3 regions of the Streptosporangium sp. NPDC000396 genome follow, and region 1 is predicted to be linked to each of the others. Evidence: riboswitches for the same ligand, from Rfam matches in the RefSeq annotation. Region 1 holds a riboswitch; each other region holds the start of a gene.

What was found. Region 1 has a riboswitch for cyclic di-AMP ahead of ACFY2X_RS32375 (coiled-coil domain-containing protein). Riboswitches for the same ligand answer to the same signal wherever they lie in the genome.
Region 2: it holds a riboswitch for cyclic di-AMP, as region 1 does, so the genes downstream of both, ACFY2X_RS08445 (CHAP domain-containing protein) here and ACFY2X_RS32375 (coiled-coil domain-containing protein) in region 1, are expected to answer to the same signal.
Region 3: it holds a riboswitch for cyclic di-AMP, as region 1 does, so the genes downstream of both, ACFY2X_RS02005 (C40 family peptidase) here and ACFY2X_RS32375 (coiled-coil domain-containing protein) in region 1, are expected to answer to the same signal.

Annotation. Positions count from the first base shown of each region.
Region 1 covers NZ_JBIAZA010000023.1:124,566-131,473, forward strand. Annotated here, with positions in the region: gene ACFY2X_RS32360 (RNA ligase RtcB family protein) at 1-624, opposite strand, end outside; gene ACFY2X_RS32365 (epoxide hydrolase family protein) at 1,247-2,491, shown strand; gene ACFY2X_RS32370 (hypothetical protein) at 2,792-2,935, opposite strand; gene ACFY2X_RS32375 (coiled-coil domain-containing protein) at 3,109-4,044, opposite strand; cyclic di-AMP (ydaO/yuaA leader) riboswitch at 4,086-4,222, opposite strand; gene galT (galactose-1-phosphate uridylyltransferase) at 4,294-5,373, opposite strand; gene ACFY2X_RS32385 (DeoR/GlpR family DNA-binding transcription regulator) at 5,370-6,170, opposite strand; gene ACFY2X_RS32390 (metal-dependent phosphohydrolase) at 6,255-6,851, opposite strand.
Region 2 covers NZ_JBIAZA010000004.1:270,714-277,621, reverse strand. Annotated here, with positions in the region: gene ACFY2X_RS08460 (histidine phosphatase family protein) at 1-113, shown strand, start outside; gene ACFY2X_RS08455 (DUF6716 putative glycosyltransferase) at 201-1,403, opposite strand; gene ACFY2X_RS08450 (hypothetical protein) at 1,456-2,508, opposite strand; cyclic di-AMP (ydaO/yuaA leader) riboswitch at 3,125-3,263, shown strand; gene ACFY2X_RS08445 (CHAP domain-containing protein) at 3,282-3,953, shown strand; gene ACFY2X_RS08440 (aldose 1-epimerase family protein) at 4,224-5,120, shown strand; gene ACFY2X_RS08435 (NAD(P)-dependent oxidoreductase) at 5,185-5,847, opposite strand; gene ACFY2X_RS08430 (winged helix-turn-helix transcriptional regulator) at 5,944-6,300, shown strand; gene ACFY2X_RS08425 (GNAT family N-acetyltransferase) at 6,331-6,837, opposite strand; gene ACFY2X_RS08420 (anti-sigma factor domain-containing protein) at 6,879-6,908, opposite strand, start outside.
Region 3 covers NZ_JBIAZA010000001.1:445,644-452,551, reverse strand. Annotated here, with positions in the region: gene ACFY2X_RS02010 (NlpC/P60 family protein) at 1-586, shown strand, start outside; cyclic di-AMP (ydaO/yuaA leader) riboswitch at 1,295-1,452, shown strand; gene ACFY2X_RS02005 (C40 family peptidase) at 1,490-2,086, shown strand; gene ACFY2X_RS02000 (hypothetical protein) at 2,163-2,990, shown strand; gene ACFY2X_RS01995 (M48 family metallopeptidase) at 2,999-4,264, shown strand; gene ACFY2X_RS01990 (glycosyltransferase family 4 protein) at 4,261-5,388, shown strand; gene ACFY2X_RS01985 (Mut7-C RNAse domain-containing protein) at 5,437-6,129, shown strand; gene ACFY2X_RS01980 (flavoprotein) at 6,146-6,688, opposite strand; gene ACFY2X_RS01975 (ABC transporter permease) at 6,875-6,908, opposite strand, start outside.

The sequences.
Region 1 (6,908 bases):
GGCGCCGGGGTCAGGGGCGGGGCCCGCGCCGTGGACCGCGGTATGCGCCCGCAGGATCCGTTCGCCCAGCCCCCGGGAGCCGCTGTGGACGATGAGAACCAGGTCGCCGTCGGCGAGTCCGAGACGGCTCGCGTGGCCCGGCTCGAAGACGGTCCCGATCCGCGCCAGCTCGACGAAATGATTGCCCCGGCCGACCGTCCCGAGGCCCTCGACGTGACCGGCGGGGATATCGCCCTTCACAACGGCCCACGCCGGGTCGTCGGCATCCTGCTCGGGATCCAGCGCGCGATCGAGGTCGGGGAAGCGGGCGGCGAGCTTCTCGGGTACGGCGCGCTTGAGCTTCATGGGGAACACGGCGATGCCGCAACCGATGTCGGAGCCCACCAGGAACGGGTACAGCACGGTCGATGCCATGGCGGCACCGATGGGGGCGCCCTTGCCAGGGTGCAGGTCTGGCATGGCGGCGACGTGCATCATGCCATCGAGGGCGGCCACCTGGTGGCACTGCGTGAGGGCGTCGGACTCGATCCAGCTCGCGGGGGAGGCGAACACGGTGACGGTGGCCGGACCCATGGCCGTGGTGGACGGCAGCGGGGACTCCTGCCGGGAGTGTTGCTGAGACAAAAAGGCTCTCTTCCCTTAAAGGGGCATGGGTTGACAGCGTTGCGGGGCGCGTCGGCGCCGTGGCATCTCGGAGTGGCGGGGTGCTGTCCGTCAGAGCGTCATGGACACCACGTTCCCTGAGCCCACCATGCGAGGCAAGCGGTTTTCGGTCGTACGGGCCTGCATGCCTGCACTCACCGCCATCTCATGACGTGTGCATTGCTGCGGTCGACACGCTGGAGAACACGGCGGATGCGTGCACTCTCATGCCGCGACCTCATGGTTAAGCCGCGCCGGCGGAAGGCGTTGACTCGTACCGCTAATGGCTGAGTTGCTGGTGACGACCTGGCGAAACATCTCCAAGATCGTCCCGCGCTTGTCCCGCATCCGCCGATCAGACTGCCAGCGAGATGACCTTCCGCTTTTCAAGCGGATCAATCGGCCGCATCCCCGCACGCCTCTCGACCAGTCTCAGCGAGCCTCGGATGGGAAGCCGTCAGGTTAGGCCGGCGCGTCCGTGACGACTGATCCCGAAACGGACCGGCCCGGAGCCCCACCGGCCCCACGGTATGACGACGGCCAGGCCAATCCACACCCGGCTGGTGTCCGCCCAGGTCAGATGGGTATCGACGAGAATGGGCGCGTGCCGGCCCCGCTGGCGCCGGTCGACCCGACCCGGCAGGTGGAGAACATGTCCAACGAGAACGAAATCCGTCCCTTTCGGCTCGACACACCGGAAGAAGCGATCGCCGACATGCGCCGCCGGATCGCGGCCACGCGCTGGCCCACCCGAGAGCTGGTCACCGATCGCTCCCAGGGCGTGCAGCTGGCGACGGTTCAGGAGCTGGCCCGCTACTGGACGACCGATCACGACTGGCGCGCGTTCGAGGCGAAGCTGAACGCCCTGCCGCAGTACACGACGGACATCGACGGCGTCGAGATCCACTTCATCCACGTGCGGTCGCAGCACGAGAACGCCCTGCCGCTGATCATGACGCACGGCTGGCCGGGCTCGGTCGTCGAGCTGCTCGAGGTCGTCGGCCCGCTCACCGACCCGACCGCGCACGGCGGACGGGCCGAGGACGCCTTCCACCTGGTGCTGCCGTCCTTGCCTGGCTACGGCTTCTCGGGCGAGCCGACCGAGCTCGGCTGGGAGTCCGGCCGCATCGCACGCGCGTGGGCGGAGCTGATGGACCGCCTCGGCTACACGCGCTACGTCGCCCAGGGGGGCGACGTGGGCGCCACCGTCACGGACGCGATGGGCCGCCAAGCACCCGAGGGGCTGCTCGGCATCCACATCAACTTGCTCGCCGGGGCGATCGGTCTCAAGGACCAACTGCCGGCGGAGTCCGAGCAGGAACGCGCGGCGCACGACGCGGTCAACACGTTCACGACGGACGGCTTCGGCTACTTCCTGGAGCAGTCCACCCGGCCGCAGACGATCGGCTACTCCCTGCTGGATTCACCCGTCGGGCTGGCGGCCTGGATGCTCGACCACGACACGGACAGCTACTACAAGATCTCCCGCGCGTTGGTCGACGGCGAGCCCGTGGGCAATCTCACCCGGGACAACATCCTCGACAACATCACGCTGTACTGGCTGACGGGCACCGGCGCCTCGGCCGCCCGGTGGTACTGGGAATTTGGACGAGCCCAGGCCGCAGCCCGTGCGGACGGCCAGGCTCCTCCGAGGGTCTCGGTTCCGGTCGGCTTCACGACATTCCCCGGCGAGATCTGGGCTGCCCCGCGCAGCTGGGTCGAGACGGTCTACCCCAACCTCACGTACTTCAACGAGGTCGACAGCGGCGGCCACTTCCCCGCCTGGGAGGAGCCGGAGCTCTTCTCCACCGAGGTGCGGGCCGCGTTCCGGCCGCTGCAGAAATCCTGAGCCCGCTCCGGTTCGCGCGGTGACACCACGGTGTATCCGGGCACGGATGGTGGCCGTATCGTTACGGGATGGCCGCTGTCGGGACGCCGGCCTTCACCGGACGCGCAAGGATGGTCGGGAAATCACATGTGGCAAGTGCGGCAGTCACGGTCGACGTCGACCAGAAGTGAGGCGGTGGATCGCCTTGTGTCTGGGTCACAACGCTAGTGGCCGTCACGCAACCTTGGTGGGGTAACTGGTCCAGCTTCTGATCGGTGAGCTGGTGGCGAAGTTCGTCTTGGGGCGGGTCCGGGCGTTGCGTCAGCGCACGTACGCGCCGATCGCCGCCACCACCCCTCGGGTGATGAGGTGCTCGGCCAGGGTGCGCAGGCTCCATGTGGAGTGCCCGGTGATGCCCCACTCGGCGGGGGCCGTCTTGGCGATGAGGCAGATGTGCTCGCGCACTTGCTCGCTGCTCGTCGGTGGACAGCCCCCTACTCCATCGTCAACGGCCGGACGAACACTTCCGGTCGACGCGCCACGACCGCCTCCCAGCATCGAAGAGGCAGTCAGCCTGACGGGTCCACCACCCGCGATCAATTACCCGGCCGAGATTCGGTGACAGACCATTAGTACATCTAGTACATCGAGATGTGTGTGTGGTCGTAGTGGTTGGCGGTGATGCTGCCGCGATCGGACATGGCGCGCCAGCCGGAGCCGGAGTTGATGCGCTGGCGCCAGATCACGTATTTGACTCCGAGGGCGTCCTTGTTCTTGATGGCCCAGGCGGCGATCTCGTCACCGAGCTTGACGTGTTCTTGTGAGGGCATCGAGCCCCCCGTGCTCATCATGAAGTCGCAGGCGCGGCCGAGCGGGTGTTCGCCGCCGTCGTTCTGCGACCGGTAGCAGCCGACCTCATAGGGCAGGGCGAAGCGCTTGCGGATGGCTTCGCGCATGATCCGGGTGCGGTCGGTGATGTTGTCGGTGCCCGTGGGCAGCTGGGGCGCCCAGCTGCCGTCGGAGCGGCGGCCGGAACCCCTGGGGACGAGCTTGTCGAGCTTCTTCTCGATGTCGTGGATGACCTGCTCGGCCTCCCGGCGCCGGGTCTCCACCGCTTCGGCCTCCTCGACGATCTGGGCGGTGAGCTGGGCCGCCTTCTCGGCCGCCTGCTTCTTGCCGTCCCGACTCCTGGCGAAGACCTGCAGGTAGGCGCTCTGCTCGGCGGTGAGCTGCTCCATGATCGCGGCACTGCTCATGTCGGAGGCGAACAGCAACGTCGGCAGGCTGCCGACGTTGCTCTGGTAGCGGAACTGGGCGATGGAGCCGACCTGCTTCTCCGCCTCGGTGTACGCCTCCTCCGCCTTGCGCAGGTCCGCCTTGGCGGCCTCCTCGGACTTCTGGGCCTTTCCCAAGGACTCACGTTTGGCCGCGTAGGCCTCGATGAGCTTGTCGACTTTCTTGTTCAGCTCGGCCAGCTCGGCGCGGAGCCGGGACTCGTCCGGCTTGGGGGCCGCGTCGGCCGCGGTCGCCGTGCCGAGGGTGAACGCGAGGGCCGAAACCAGGGATACGGTCACGGCCGCATGGCGACGGAACGTGGGGGATAGAGCCGCCACGACTCTCCTCTCCTACCGCCTACCGGGTTAGCTGACGGGTTCGGGCTGGAGGAAGCCCTTCCACCGAAGTGGTTCACCCCAAAATGCGGTGGGTCCCCGGCTCCCGGGCGACGCGCCCGGAATTAGGCATATCGGTCATACCGACCGATGTGTGAGGATAGTAGTGGTAAACAGACAGTCATGCGACCTTAAGCTGAAACCAAGTAGTGATCAATCTGTGACAACAGATCGCAAAAGGCGTGCCGCCTCCTCCGGAAGAACGTCGTTCACGAAGGCCCCCATGGCCGACTCCGATCCGGCGAGATACTTCAGCTTGTTCGGTGCCCGGCGGATGCTGAACAACTCCAGGTGCGCGTAGGACAGGTCGCGGCCGACGTTCACCGGTGCCTGATGCCAGGCCGCGACGTACGGCATGGGCATCCCGTACAACCCGTCGAGACGGCGGAGCACCTCCGTGTAAAGCGGGCCGAACGCCGCGCGCTCGCCGGGCTCCAGTGCGGCCAGGTCGGGAACCTGCCGGTGCGGGTAGATGTGGATCTCCACGGGCCAGCGGGCCGCCGCCGGGACGAACGCCGTCCAGTGCTCGTTCGACGCGACCACCCGGATCCCGGCCTCCCGTTCGGCGGCGAGCACGTCGGCGAACAGGTTGCCGCCGGTCCGGTCGCGATGGCGCTCGGCCGCTCCGAGGGACAGCTTGGTGCGCGGGGTGACGTAGGGGTAGGCGTAGATCTGGCCGTGCGGATGGGCCAGGGTGATGCCGATCTCCGCCCCCCGGTTCTCGAAGCAGAACACCTGCTCCACGCCCGGCATCGCCGACAGCTCCGCCGTACGGTCGATCCAGGCCTCCATGACCAGCTCGACCTGGTCGGGGGAGAGCCTGGAGAAGGAGGAGTCGTGCTCGGAGGTGAAGCAGACCACCTCGCAGCGGCCGATCCCCGGGCGGACCTCGCTCAGCCCGCCCACCTGGTGATATTCGCCCAGCTGGGCGGAGAAGGACGGGAAACGGTTCTCGAAGACGACCACGTCGTAGGCGGCCGAAGGAATCTCGGTCAGATTGCCGGGAGTGGACGGGCACAGCGGGCACTCGCTGGCGGGGGGAAGGAAGGTGCGGCCCTGGCGGTGACCGGCCACCGCGATCCACTCCTCGGTGAGCGGGTCGTAGCGCAGCTCGGAGGCCGGCGGGCGGGGCGGCAGGTCGCGCTCGTCGATCGCACCGCGGTCCTCGTCGTCGTGCCGGTCGAAATAGATGAGCTCCCGGCCGTCGGCCAGGTGGGTGATCGTGCGTTTCATCGGCTCATGGCCTCGCTCTCGGACTGCGGCTCGGTAATGATCAGCTCGCCCACCTGGGCGGTGAGTTCGTCGCGTGCCTCGTCCGGCAGGCCGGAGTCGGTGATCACGACGTGGGCCTCGGCGAGCTCGGCGATCGTGCTGATCCCGACGATGCCCCACTTGGTGTGATCGGCGGGCACTACCAGGCGATGCGCGGAGGTGATCAGCTCGCGGTTGGTCTCCGCCTCCAGCAGGTTGGGCGTGGTGAATCCGGCGCGAGTGCTCATCCCGTGCACGCCGAGGAACAGGGTGTCCACGTGCAGCCTGCGGATCGCCGCCACGGCGACCGGGCCGACCAGGGCGTCGGAGGGAGTGCGGACGCCGCCGGTCAGCACGACGGTGCGGTCCGCGCGAGGAGAGCGGTGGAAGACGTCGGCGATCCTGATCGAGTTGGTGATCACGGTCAGGTCGGGCACGTCGATCACGAAGTGGGCCAGCGTCCAGGTGGTGGTCCCGGCGGAGAGCGCGATGGCGGTGCCGGGCCGGACGAGCTGGGCGGCGTGCCGGGCGATCGCCTCCTTCTCCGGCTGCTGGCGCACCGACTTGGCGGCGAATCCGGGCTCCTCGGTCGAGCCGGGTCCCGCGGTGGTGGCCCCGCCGTGGACCTTCTCCACCAGCCCGCGTTCGGCCAGGACCTCAAGATCTCTGCGGATCGTCATGTCGGACACGCCGAGCTCGCGGACGAGGTCGGCGACCCTGACCCCGCCGCTGCTGCGCACCCGCTCCAGAATCGCCTGCTGCCGCTGTTGGGCGAGCATTGACCCACTCCTTAATCAAACAGATTCCACCAAATTATCACAGAAGATCTGGGTCAACGGTGTTGGATCCTGGTGAATAGTCGCTCACAGTTGGTCAAGCTCGGCGTGGATGTTCGCTCTTGCCGGAGCCTCAAGGTCGGCGATGCGGAAGATGGCCGGCAGGGCGAGCAGCGAGCGCAGCACGGCGGCCCGGCCCTCGCGGAAGGCGTCGTCCGGAACGAAGAAGTACTCCTGGCGTACGGCCGCCGCGTAGGCCGCGTAGATCTCGGGCGGGGCGGCCAGGATCGCCAGGTCGGCGTCGCACAGCACGGCCCCGTCCGCGTCGCCCGGCGCCGGATCATGCGTGACGGTGAGTCTGACCAGCCGGGCCACGGTGGCCACCGCCTCGGCGGGCAGTCCCATCTCCGGCAGCGCGCGCTCGGCCAGCAGGGCGCTGCGCTCCTCGTTGTCGCCGCGCCGCGGGTCGTAGACGGCGTCGTGGAACCAGGCGGCGAGGCGGACCAGATCCGGGTTCGCGGCATTGCCGGCCAGCGTGTCGATGTGGGCCAGTACGGCCTCCAAGTGATCGGTCGTGTGGTATCTGCGGTGCGGCTCGCCGTACCGGGTGATCAGCTCTCGGCCCAGGTGCTCCGCGTCGGGCCCGGCCAGGGACCGCCAGCGGTCCATCAACTTCGCGCTCATGCGACGGAGCCTAAAACCATGGTCAGCAGTCGTGTCGGCGGGTACCCGAGCGGTGAG
Region 2 (6,908 bases), on a different contig from region 1:
CGGTCATCGAGTACCGCAACGGCCTGCCGCCCACGATCGTGATGTTCAACGACATGAGCCACCTCCCGCCCGACCTGCGCTGGACCGGGTTCCTCGCAGGCATGAGGCCGTGACGTGGCTCCTGCTATCCGTACGTGCTCCTCGGCTACGTGACGCCGACCGGGTAGCACATGCTCGGCGTGGAGCTCGGACTTACTCGTCTAGCCGAGGGCGTTGAGATAGCGGCGCATCCGGCGTTTGGCCCGGTAGCCGACGCGCAGCACGTTGGGCGGAACCTCGACGCGCAGGCGGGCACGGCGGCGGGCGGCGGCGAACTCCGGGCCGTCGAGCAGCGATCGCGCGGGGACCAGGCGGCCGGAACGGGCCTGGCCGACCAGGGCGACCAGCTGGGAGATCCAGTCGCTGTCGCCGGGCTGGTGGAAGTAGTTCGCCCGGCACCAGGCCTCGTCCGGCGTCAGGAAACGCCCCTCGGACAGGTCGTCCAGGGTGCCGAGCAGGCCGCTTCCCTCGAAGACCAGGTTGATCATCTCGGCGCTGACCCCGAAGTCCGACAGCACCAGCAGGGGCACCGACTGGGCGATCGCCTCCAGCGCCGCGGTCGAGCTGACCGTGACGAACCCGGCCGCGTGGGCCAGATGCTCGTGCATGGAACCGGCTTCGAAGCGTACGGCGCCGGGACGGACCAGGCCCCCGTCGGCCAGCGACTGCCACAGGCGCTGGTAGTGATGGCGCTCGTTGTGGGTCTGGCGCTCGTTGTCCAAGGCACGAAGCTTGACCACCACGTCCAGGTCCGGACGGCGTTCGGCCAGCGTGGCCAGCGCGAGCAGGATCTGCTCGCGCTCCTCCCTGCGCTTGGGCACCTTGGCCTGGGTCGCGAACACCACCCGGTTGCGGGGACCGGTGACGGGGACCTCCGTCCCGCCGCGCAGGAACGGCAGCCGGGCCAGGCCCACCGCCCCTCCTCCGCCCAGCTGCCGGCCGAGCGCCGAGAACTCCTCCACCTCCCGCCCGCTGTGCAGGACGAACAGGTCACATCCGCTGCGGAACAGCCACGCCTTCTCGGTCGCCGGGATGGAGATCCCCGGCAGCCCCGACACGAACACCGGTCTCGGCGCCAGGCCGGCGAGCACCTCGCTGACCAGCACGTCCACCACGGGCCCGGTGCAGGCGACCAGCACCACGTCGGGTCTGAGCCGCTCGGCGGCCCGGCGCAGCGCCCGGGCCGACAGCACGGGTGGATCGGTGGCCGCGCCCGCGACGGCCGCGTGGATCTGGGCCGGGGAGGGCGTGATCGGGGTACGGATCACCGTCAGCTCCGCCGTACAGCTCGAAGGAAGGTCCCCGAGCAGGTAGGCGGCCCATTTCAGGTAGGAATCCGAGTCGGCCACAGCCAGGATCTTCAACAAGCACCTCCAGCGTGGGGTCCCCTCGGATCGATCCGTTTCATCCGGGGGGTCATGACCCTGTGACTCCAGCGTCGTGATGGGCGAACATCGACAGGTGGGAACGGAGCGAGGGGGCCGCCTGGGCGGTCCACCACTCGTCGGGAACGTCGACCGTCTCCACGGTGACGCCGCGGGCCGAGAGCAGCACCCGCAGAGATGTGACCGCGGTGGACGGCAGGCTCAGCACCCGCTGCTCCGCGGCCAGCCCGCGCAGGGTCATCTCGGCGGGGATGCCACCGTCATAAACGGTGATCCCGGGTTGTTCCCTGACCCGGGCGAGATCGTGGGGGTCCTCCCGGCGGTGCGGGAAGTAGGCCACCGGTTCGGCCGAGCCGAGCCCGGCCAGCCAGGTGAAGTAGCGGTCACGGTGGATCAGGCCGTTGCGGACCAGCGAGGTGCCGAGGACGACGGTCCGCTCCTCGGGGCGCGGCCTGCGCAGGGGCTGCGACCGCAACCAGGCGAAGTCGTGGGTGACCAGCTCGACGCCCCTGTCCCGTACGGCCCGCGCCAGCTCGGCGGGCACGGGCAGCGCCGTGAAGACGGACAGCCGCCCCGATCGGGCGGCGGCGCGCAGCCGCAGGCCGGCGGCCGTCCCCAGCACGCTCCTGAGTTTGGTCCCGAGCGGACCGGCGGTGGCCCGGGCCCTCAGCAGCGGCGTCCAGATCCGGCCGGTGAGCAGTTCCAGGAGCCTGATGGTGGCCAGGCCGTCGTCGACGATCACGATGCGGCCCGGCAGCGCGGTGAGCCAGCCGACCTGCACCTTGCCGGAGAAGGCGTCACCGACCGCCCAGGTCGTGCCCCGACGGGGCCTGGGCATCTCGGGCTCGGGCTCGGGCAGCTCCAGGCCGCCGGGAAGGCCGAGCCGGGAGATCTCACGGCGGGTGACGGCCAGCGGACGCAGCCCGGCCCGGGGCACCACCCGGGTGTGCGCTTCGAGCAGCCCGGCGTGGTGGGCCTCCACGGCGCAGAGCATCTGCAGCGGGGACTCCACCCAGGCAACGGCCGAACCCTGCTCCCGCGCGTGGTCTCGACCGTGCTCCACGCCGGGCGATGACCCGTTCACGACTGTCCCACGGTAACCCGGATGTCTTACACGCCCGGGAACTATGGGTGAACACCCGAATACACCAACTTGTGCCCCGGCCGGGAGGGCCGAGCCCGGCCGGACGGCCGCCGAGTCCCTGCCCTCACATGGTCCGCCCTTTACCGGCAGGCCCCCTGGGACCTCTTCGTCAAGGGCGGGCCCGCCGGGTGCCGTCCCCGCCGGGCGCCGCCTGGTTCACGGCGAATCCCAAGACGGGATCATGACGCGCACGGGCATCTTCGCAGGTTAAAACGGTCGCAAGCTAAAAGATCTACGGTGACGGCCGGGTCAGAGAAGCGCAAAGCCGCGCCATGGCGGCTCCTCGCCGATGCCGTCGCTCGAAAACGCCTGATTCACAGGGGTTTCCGGCGCCGAATCGATCGCGGGCACATTCTCGCGACAGCTCCGGAACTTCCAACCTTTCCCCCTCGATTGGGGCGTTTTCCCAAGTCAAGGCAATGTGTCGGACTTGTAATCGTTTGTCCGGTTCACGTAGCTTCTACTCATTCGTGGCGAACGCCTAGGTCTGCCAAGGCCTGCGCATTGCCAGTACATTGCCCGACCGAACTTGTCAGGAACGGACCAATCCGCCTGATGAGCCCGGCCGCCGAATCCGCGAGTCTCGCGGAACCGGGGAACCACGTTTCTGGGGTGAATCAGCGCTTTCACGCGCCGTAGGGCACTTCCCAGCCCGAACCCGTCAGCTAACCCGGTAGGCGGTATGGAAGCGAAGCAAGGAGTCGAATCCCCGCATGACCGAGCACCGCCTCACCCCCAAGATGAACCGTCTGGCCCGCGTCCTCGTGGGTGCGTCCATCGCCGTCACCGGTGGCCTCATCGCGGCCCCCGCCCTGGCGGACACGCCCGGACACAGCCCCGTCGGCGCCCCGCCGGCGGAGGTCGCCAACAACCAGGCCCAGCGGCTGCCCAAGGTCACGGCCGCGCAGGTCCTGGACCTGGCCTCCAAGCAGATCGGTGTCTCGGAGAACGCTCAGGGCGGCGGCACCAAGTTCCACGCCTGGTACATGTCCTCCCAGCGGGCCCAGGAGACCGTCGCCCGTGACGGCGGCAGCGTGCGGGCTTACGCCAACGCTCCCTGGTGCGCGATGTTCGTCTCCTGGGTCGGCGACCACGCCGGCATCCGTCCCACCATGGGCTGGGACGCCTACACCGTCACCCACGCCCAGTGGTTCAAGAACAACGGGCACTGGGGCACCACTCCCAAGCCCGGCGCCGTCGTCTACTTCGACTGGAACGGCGGCAAGAGCATCGACGGGATCGACCACGTCGGCTTCGTGAAGAAGGACAACGGCGACGGCACGATCACCACGATCGAGGGCAACACCGGCAACGGCAAGGTCGAGCAGCGCGTTCGGCCCACCTCCCAGGTCGTCGGCTACGGCTACCCGGTCTACAGCGGCTGACCCAAACGCGCCGGTAGGGTGCACGCCCCTCCCCTCGGGGTGAGAACTCAAAAGGCTCCTTGAGCGAGCGGTTCCTGCGATCCCCCTTCGCAGGGACCGCTCGCCGCTTTTGTTCACCCTTCACCCACCCCGGCGGCGGCCGTGCGCGGGCGCCTGGAGCGCCCCGCGGTGACATTGGACACCCATCCGATCAAGCGTGACTCCGCCCGATCGGACACGTGTAACTTGAGCGGGTCGCACATACTTTCCATCCCCGGCGAAAGGACCCCCGTGTCCCGGCAGTTCACCCTCCGCAGCGGCGCCATGTACGCCGAGATCACCGAGCGAGCCGCGGCCCTGCGCGTGCTCCGGCACGGTGAACGCGACCTGGTGACCAGCTGGCCGGAGGACGGGCCGATCCCCTGCTACAGCGGCACCCTGCTCGCTCCCTGGCCCAACCGGGTCGCCGGCGCCTCCTACGCCTTCGGCGGCGAGACCTACCGGCTTCCCGTGAACGAGGAGAACAGGGGCCACGCCCTGCACGGGCTGGTCGCCGAAGCCGATTGGCGGGCGGTGGAGTGGCTGGCCGTGGAGGACGAGCACGGTTTCGTACGGCTGGCGCACACGATCACCCCCTCCCCCGGCTACCCGTTCACCGTCGCCCTGCAGGTGACCTACTCCCTGACTCCCGACGGGCTGGCCACCACACTGACCGCGGAGAACCTCGGCGACCGCCCCGCCCCCTACGGCTGTGGCCCGCACCCGTGGCTGCTGGCGGGCGACAGCGTCGAGGAATACGAACTGCGCGTGCCCGCGACCACGGTGCTGCTGGTGGACGACCTGCTGCTGCCGCGCTCGCTGGAGGACGTCTCCGGCACGCCGTACGACTTCAGGACCTCACGCCCGGTCGGCGCCACCGCCGTGGACCACGCCTTCACTGGCCTCCTCCCGGACCCCGACGGGCTGGTCCGGGTGCGGGTGAGCGGCCCGGCCGGCGGGGTCGAGCTCCGCTGGGACGCCGCGAGGCTGCCCTGGGTGCAGGTGTGCACCGGCACCGGGCTCGACCACGCGGGGCTGGCCGTCGAGCCGATGACCTGCCCGCCGGACGCCTTCAACTCGGGCACCGATCTGATCGTGCTCCAGCCCGGCGACAAGGTCGAGACCTCCTGGACGATCTCCCCCGTCTGACCCGCGCCGGACGGACGCGACGGATGCGGAAGCGGCCGGAGCCCCTGCCGCCGGAGAGATTCCGTCAGGACTCCTCAGCCGGCTCCTCGCCCGCGGGGAGGCCGGAGTGGGCGACGGTGATGCGGCGGCCGGTGCCCCGGCCCGTCTCGAGCTCGTCCACCAGGGCCACGGCGTAGTCCTCGGCGCTGATGAAGCTCCTGCCGTCGGCGTCGGTGAGCAGCTGGTCACCGCCCCGCCGGTAGGCCCCCGTGCGCTCCCCCGGCGCGATCTCCGCCGGGGGCGAGACATAGGTCCAGTCGAGATCGCCGGCCCGCGTGCGGATCAGGTCCAGCAACTCGGCCTGGGCCAGCGCCTCGGCCTTGTAGAGGTCGGGGAATCCGGGGGTGTCGACGAGCCGAGTCCCCGGCGCCACCTCCAGGCTGCCCGCTCCCCCGACGACCACCAGGCGGCCTACCCCCGACGCGCGCAGCCCCTCGAGCACGCCGTGCCCGGCCGCGAGCAGCGGGCCCGACGCCTCCGAGCCGTCACGCGGCGGCGCGATCGCGAGGACCACGGCGTCGTGGCCGGCGGCGAGCGCGGCCACGGCCGGGGCGTCGCTCGCGTCCGCCCTCTCGGTCCCCTCGGCGCCGCTGCGGGTCACCCCGGTGACCTCATGTCCCCGCGCCCGGGCCTCGGCCGCGATCCGGCTCCCGATCATGCCGCCGGCTCCGATGAGCAGAATTCTCATGACATACCTCCACTTTCTTCCTACGATGGTCGCGGAAGTGAAGGTATCCATTGGATACTGGTTACTTCAAAGTTCTCTTGATACCCTTTGGAAACTATGAAGCGCGGAAATGCGTTCGACCCGAACTGCCCGACCCGGCTGGTCCTCGACCGCATCGGCGACAAGTGGTCGGTGCTGGTCGTCCTGGCCTTGCTGGACGGCCCCCAGCGGTTCACCACGCTGCGCAACATGATCAATGGCGTCACCCCCAAGGTCCTCACGCAGACCCTGCGCGCGATGGCCGGTGACGGCCTGCTGACCAGGCGCGTCTTCGCCGAAGTGCCGCCGCGCGTGGAGTACGAGCTGACTCCGCTCGGGCGGACGCTGCGGACCCCGATCCAGGCCATCACCGACTGGGCCGAGGAGAACGTGAACGAGGTCATGGCGGCCCGCGAGGCGGCTCTCAAGGAATGACGCGAGTGCCGCCGCGCCGCCGCGAAGAGATCACCGGTCTCGGGGCAGGTGGAACATCTCGGACTCCATGTCGAAGAAGCGCCGGGTCCGCCCGCGCGGGGTCATGCCGAGTCGGCGGCAGACGGCCATGGACGCCTCGTTGCCCGGCATGACCAGGGCGTAGACCTCCTCCAGCCCGGAGGCGAAGCCTCGCTCGACCGCGCCCCTGGCGGCCTCGGTGGCATAGCCGTTCCCCCAGGAGTCGGGGTGGAAGTGCCAGCCCGCCTCCACCTCCCCCTCTCCCCCCGGGATCGGCCGGAACAGCACGGTCCCGGCCGCGACCGCCGTGTCGCGGACCTCGACCGCCCAGGATCCGAACCGGCGATCCCGCTCGTGGAAGGCCCGCCAGCGATCCACCGCCGCTGCCGCCTCGAAGGTGAAGGGCGGCAGCCAGCGGGTGACCTCCTCACGGGAGTAGAGGTCGGTCACGCGGTCGAGATCGGCCTGGTCGTGGGTCCACTCACGGATGATCAGTCTCTCGGTCTCATAAACGGTCATGGCACAACTGTCGCCGAACCGGTCACGGCACGCGTCACCCGTCAGGCGGATGGAATCCTGGCCACCATGAC
Region 3 (6,908 bases), on a different contig from region 1:
CCACGCCTACTACCTGAACGCCTTCGACGAGGCCACCAAGACGCTGCGGGAAAACCGCGACAAGGCGAAGGACGCCCTGGCCGAGGCCGACAAGACACGTGACGAACTGGCCGAGGAGAAAACCAAGGCCGACAAGATGGTCAAGGCCCAGACCAAGCTCCTGCGCGAGCTCGGAGCCTTCCAGACCGGTAACCCCAACAGCACGGGGATCAAATACGACGGCCCGGCCTCGGGTAACGCCCGAGCGGCCCTGAGCTTCGCCTTCGCCCAGGTCGGCAAGCCGTACCAGTACGGCGGAACGGGCCCGGGCGGCTGGGACTGTTCCGGCCTCGTCCAGGCCTCCTGGCGCAACGGGGGCGTCAGCCTTCCCCGCACGACCTGGGAGCAGTGGAGCTGGGGCGCCAAACGCAAGGTCGACCTGAGCGACCTTCAGCCGGGCGACCTCATCTTCAGCGAGGGCCTGGGCCACGTGAGTCTCTACGCGGGCGGCGGGAAGATCGTCCACGCTCCCCAGACCGGAGACGTGGTCAAGGTCGTCCCCCTGTCCTCGTACGGCCGCCGGCTGGTGGGAGCCGTCCGCCCCTGATCCGGTGATCCGGACCGTCACCCCCTGACCCCGCGACGCGTCGGGCCGTCCGCAGCCGCGAAGGTACGGCCGGCGGGGGAGGTGCCGGCGGCCCATAGGGGTACGGCCGGCGAAGAGACACTCGGTGGCCCGCAGAGGTATGCCCGGCGGCCCGTAGAGGTGCGTCTGGCGGAGAGACGCTCAGCGGCCCGCAGGGGTGCGTCTGACGGAGGTAGAAGGCTCTGCGGCCCGCGAGGGCCTCCAGGGCGCTGTGACGCCGTGCCGCAGGGCGGGGAGGCGCTGCGGATCCCGCGCCGGGCCTGTCCCCGTAGCCGATCCGGAACCTGGAACCCCAGCTTGTGCGGCGTTCACCGATGATCTGTTTATCCGGCCTTTCCCGGGAAAGTGAAGATCAAACGCGGTGTGACATATGTGACAACAGTGATGATGTTTCGCCGCCGATCACAAAAGTGTGACGAGGGTCATATTCGAGTGGTGGAACTTATCGTTAAGCAGGACTTCTGAAAAGGTGAGGAGGGCTCCTCGATCTTCAAAACCGGCTGACGTTTTGCCGAAATTTTAGGATCGGGGTAGCTTCTGGCGTCGCGGCGAGCAAGCCATGCCGTCGCGCCGAACGTCGGTCTTCCAGGCCGATGTCCTCATAGAAATCCAGCTGGTCACCGCCTCCCCTCACGGGGCTCGACCTCCCCCTTCGGGGTTCGGTCCCACCGCGGTGACCTGCCGAATCCGTGCAGCCAGGAGGCACGGAACCGGGGACCCACAGGCCCTGAAATGTGGCCAGGGGTGAATCGGCATATTTCATGCCGTAGGGCTTCTTCCCAGCCCGAATCCGTCAGCTAACCCGGTAGGCATCAGTGGAAGTCCCAAGGAGAAATCCTGTCTACCACCCTGCACAACCCCCGTTTGTCGCGCCTTTTTCGCCTTTCCCTCGGAGGGTTCGCCCTCACCCTGACCGCATCAGCCGGAGCGGTCACCCTGGGTTCCGCGGCACGGGCGACGACGGACACCGCGACCGCCGCACAGCCTGAGATCACTGAAATCACCGAGGTCACCGCAGCCGCCAAGCCCGCCACGGGAAAGGCGAAGACCAGGGTGAAGGTCAAGAGGAACACGAAGGCGAGCAAGGTCGCACAGCAGAAGGTGAAGGCCATAAAGGCCGTCTCGGCAGCCAGGAAGCAGATCGGCGATCCGTACCGGTGGGGAGCCTCCGGCCCCGGCGCGTTCGACTGCTCAGGGCTCGTGCAGTACGCGTGGCGCAAGGCCGGCGTCTCCCTCCCCCGGATCACGCAGAGCCAGTATCGCGCCATCAGGAAGAAGGTCTCCTGGAGCCACCTGCGCCCCGGTGACCTGATGTTCTTCCGTGGACTGGGCCACGTGGGCATGTATGTCGGCAAGGGCGAGATGGTCCATTCACCCAGCAGCGGCAAGACGGTCCGGGTCGTGAAGCTGAAGGGGTACTACCGGTCCTCCTTCGCCGGAGCGGTCCGTCCCGGCGGCTGACGGGGAAAACCGGCCCCGTCCATCCTTCCCCGGATGGACGGGGCCGCTTCATTCCGGTCGAGTAGCATCAACGCACATGTCAGTCCGGAGAGAGCGCCGTGCCGTGCTCGCCGGGATGCTGGCGCTGATGGGCGCCGGCCTGGTCTCCGGGGCGGGAACGCTGCCGGGGCAGACGCGCGGCCCGGACGCCGAGGCGGGACCGCCGCCCTGGGAGGCGGGAGGCCTGTGGCCCGGCGCCGCCACCGTGGTCCGTGGCGAGCACTCCATAGTGATCGGCCATCGCGTCCCATCCGGGCGGCTGCGGGATCTGGCGTCGAGGGCCGATCGTGCCCGCCGTACCATCGGTGAGATCTGGGGGCCGGTCCGGGCGGTGATCCTGTTCCCCGCGACCGATGCCGAGGCGGCGGCGCTCGCGGGCGCCGGAGCCACCGGCGGCCTGGCCGCGATGGCCACCGCCGACCGGGTGATCGTCCTGCCCGGGGGCTACGCGAAGCTCAGCGAGACCGGCCGGGACGTGGTCATCACTCACGAGCTCACCCACGTGGCCACCGGCGCGACCCGTGGCGGCCGGGTGCCGATGTGGCTGTCGGAGGGGTTCGCCGACTATGTGGGCTACCGCGACACCGGGATCGCGGTCCGCGTGGCCGCCGCCGAACTGGCCGAGGAGGTGCGCGCGGGGATCCTGCCCGCCCGGCTTCCCGGGCCCGCCGACTTCGCCCCCGGTGCCCCGCGGCTGGCGCAGGCCTATGAGGAGGCGTGGCTCGCCTGCCGCTACATCGCGGAGCGCTTCGGTGAGAAGGCGCTGGTGAGGCTTTACGGTAGCGATGTCGGCGGTGTGCTCGGCCTCTCGCGGGCGGAGCTCACCGAGGCCTGGCGTGACTATCTCCGGAGGGAACTGCATTGACGCCGAGCATGACGGAAGCGCCCTCTGGCCTCCGGGCGGCGGGATGGGCGCTGGCCGCCCTCGGGGCGGCCACGGTGGCGATCGTGGCGTTCACCACTCCCTGGCGGATTCTGCCTTCCGGCGCCCCGCCGGTCGTCCCGGATTCGGCCCGGGACTTCGCCCCGGGGCAGATCGCCCGCTCCGAGGCCTTCGACGCCGCGATCAGCGTGCCCGGCTACCTGTCACTCGGCCTGACCCTGATCGTCGCGGGGGTGCTGGTGGGCACCCCGCTGGGTGCGCGGTTGCTCGGCCGGTTGAAGGGGCCCTGGTGGCTCCGGGTGCTGCTCGGCGTCCTCTGCGTGTCGGCGGCGGTGGAGATCCTGCGCTGGCCGCTGGGCATGTGGTCGGAGACATACCTGCGCGAGTTCGGGCTGTCCACCCAGAACTGGCTGGCCTGGGCGGTCGACCGGATCAAGAACATCGGCATCAGGACGGCGCTGACCGCGATCATGGTGCTCGCGGTGGTCGCGCTGGCCCGGCGCTACCGCCGCTGGTGGATCCCCGCCGCGATCGGCGCGTTCGTGCTGACCGTGGTCGTCTCCTTCGCCTATCCGGTGCTGGTCGAGCCGATCTTCAACGACTTCACGCCGATGCCCGCCGGGCGGCTCCGCGACGACCTGCTCGCCATGGCCGACCGTGACGGCGTGCCGGTGGAGGACGTGCTCGTCGCCGACGCGTCCCGGCGGACCACCGCGCTCAACGCCTACGTCTCCGGGTTCGGCGTGACCCGCAGGATCGTCGTCTACGACACGCTGCTGCGGGCGCCCGCGAGCGAGGTCGAGCTGGTGGTCGCGCACGAGCTGGGCCACGCCAAGGCCGGAGACGTGCTGTACGGCACGCTCGTCGGCGCCCTGGGCGCGGCCTGCGGGGCGTGCCTGCTCTACCTGGTCACGTCATGGGGGCCGGTACGGCGGCGCACCGGGATCGCCTCGGCCGCCGATCCGAGGGCGGTAGGCCTGATCATGGGGGTGCTGAGCCTGGCCACGGTCCTGTCCGGGCCCGCGCAGAACCTGGTGAGCAGGCATATCGAGGCCCGTGCCGACGCGCACGCGCTGGACCTGACCAGGGACCCGGCGACGTTCATATCCATGCAGAAGCGGCTGGCGGTCACCAATATCTCGGACCTGTCGCCTGACTGCTTTGAGTATGTCCTCTATGTCTCTCATCCCACGGCGCCGGAGCGCATCGCCATGGCACGCTCCTGGGCCCGGCTGAACGGCATGCAGGAGCCGTGACCCGCACGCTGATCATCACCAACGACTTCCCGCCCCGGGCCGGTGGCATCCAGTCGTTCGTGCACGGCCTCGCCGCCTGCCGCCCGCCGGACTCGGTGGTCGTCTACGCCTCGCGGTGGCCGGACTGCGCGGGTTTCGACGCGCTGCAGCCGTACCCCGTCATACGGCATCGCACCTCGCTGATGCTGCCCACGCGCGCGGTCGCCCGCCGGGCCGCCGAGCTGATCGCCGAGTTCAAGTGCGAGACGGTGGTGTTCGGGGCCGCGGCTCCGCTCGGCCTGCTCGCGCCCAGGATGCGTGCCGCCGGGGCGTGCCGCATCGTCATGATCACTCACGGCCACGAGGCGGCTTGGGCGGATGTCCCGGTCGCGCGCGGGCTGCTCGGGAGAATCGGTGGTCACGCCGACGTGGTGACCTACCTGGGGGAGTACACCCGGCAGAGGCTGGCCCGGGTGATCCCCGCGGGCAAGCTGGTACGGCTCGCGCCCGGCGTCGACACCGGCGTGTTCCGGCCGGACGCGGGCGGGGGGCGGGTGCGCGCGACGCTGGGCCTGGGGGACCGGCCGGTCGTGGTCTGCCTGTCCCGGCTGGTGCCGCGCAAGGGCCAGGACGTCCTCCTGCGGGCCTGGCCCCACGTGCTGGGGATGGTGCCGGAGGCCGTGCTGCTGCTCGTCGGCGGCGGCCCGTACCGCAGGACCCTTGAGCGGCTGGCCCGGCCGCTGGGCGACGCGGTCAGGATCGCCGGGCCGGTGCCGTGGGGGGAGTTGCCCGCCTACCTCGCGGCGGGCGACGTGTTCGCCATGCCGTGCCGTACCAGGCTGGGAGGCATCGACGTGGAGGGGCTCGGCATCGTCTACCTGGAGGCCTCCGCCAGCGGGCTGCCCGTGGTGGCGGGCTCGTCGGGCGGGGCCCCCGACGCGGTCATGCAAGGTGAGACCGGCCTGGTCGTGGACGGCACCTCTCCGGAGAAGGTGGCCGGGGCCCTCGTCGGCCTGCTGCGGGATCCGGCGAAGGCACGGGAGATGGGGGAGCGCGGGCGCGAGTGGGTCGTGCGCGAATGGGACTGGAACCTGGTGGCCGCCCGCTTCGCCGACCTCCTGACCGAGGCGCGGGACGTGCCGTGACGGAGTCCACGGCGGGCGGCAACGGCCGGTGTGGGCGATGCTTGGTGTGTGGTCTGGTTGCGTTTTCCGGATGAGCTCCGGATGTTCCTCGCTCCCGGCCGGAGAGACGGGCCGGTGCCGATGAACCACGACGGGACGGCCTCCCTGGGGCACCTGGTCGAGTCGGCCGGAGTGCCGCTCACCGAGGTCGGGGCGATGGTGGTCAACGGGCGGCGGGAGCCGTCGTGGTACCGGCCGAGCGCAGGCGACACCGTGGACGTCCTCCCGGTACGGCGACCGCAACGGGTGGAGTCGGCCAGGTTCGTGCTCGACGTCCATCTCGGGACGCTCGCCCGCCGGCTGCGGCTGCTGGGGATCGACGCGGCCTACCGTAACGACCGCGACGACGACGAGCTGATCGCCCAGGCGAACGCCGAACGCCGGATCCTGCTGACCCGGGATCGCGGCCTGCTGTGCCGCAGGGCGCTGTCGTCCGGGGCGTACGTGCGCGGGGCGCGGCCTGACGAGCAGCTGGCCGACGTGCTTGAGCGCTTCGCGCCGCCCCTGTCGCCGTGGACCAGGTGCACCGCGTGCAACGGGCTGCTGTCGCCGGTCGCCAAGACCGACGTGGAGCATCTGCTGCCAGGGGGCACCCGCCGCTGTTACGACACGTTCGCGCGCTGCCAGTCGTGCGGCCACCTGTACTGGCGCGGCGCGCACCGGCGCCATCTCGAAACGATCGTGGAGCGCGCCCGCCGCTGAAGGGGGTCGGCGGCGCCTATCGGAGACGCTCGCCGAGAGCGGCCAGGGCGAGATGCCAGGGATAGGCCGCGGTGCGGTCGTCTCCGGCGTCGAAGGGGTGGGGTTCGAACTCCCCCGGCCCGAGGAGGACGCGCACGCCTTCGGCCCGGAGCGTCTCGACGCTCTGGCGGAACGGCGCGCGGGAGGCGAGCCCGCTGTTGACGAAGGGGAGGACGACGACCGGGATGCCGAGCCCCGGAGCCTCGGCGAGAAGACCCAGGGCGTAGGTGTCGGCGATGCCCTGGGCGAACTTGTTGATCGTGTTGTAGGTCGCCGGGGCGACGATGATGGCGTCGGCCCTGGGCGGCTTGGGGTCGGCCGGCCTGCGATACCGGCTGCGCACGGCCCGGCCGGTCTGCTCGGTCAACGCGGGGACGTCGATGAAGCCGAGGGCGGACGGCGTGGCGACGATCTGGACGGTCCACCCCTTCTCCTGGGCCATCGCGACCAGCCGACCGACGTCACCCGCCGCTCCGGCCGCGCACACGACGACGTAGAGAATCCGGCCGGTACGGCTCATGCGACGCCTCCAAGGGTTCGACGTACTCCCCGGGCATCATGCCGGACACCGGGCCGGGCGGGGCATCCGGGCTCCCCCCGGCACACGGACCGGGGGGAGGGTCCGTGCACCGTGTGGTCCCGGCGAAGGGCGAAGGGGGCGGGCACCGTACGTCACGCGGACCGGGCGGATCGGGTGGGGCAGGCGTCAGGTGGGCAGGCCGACCGGGCGTTCGCCGCTG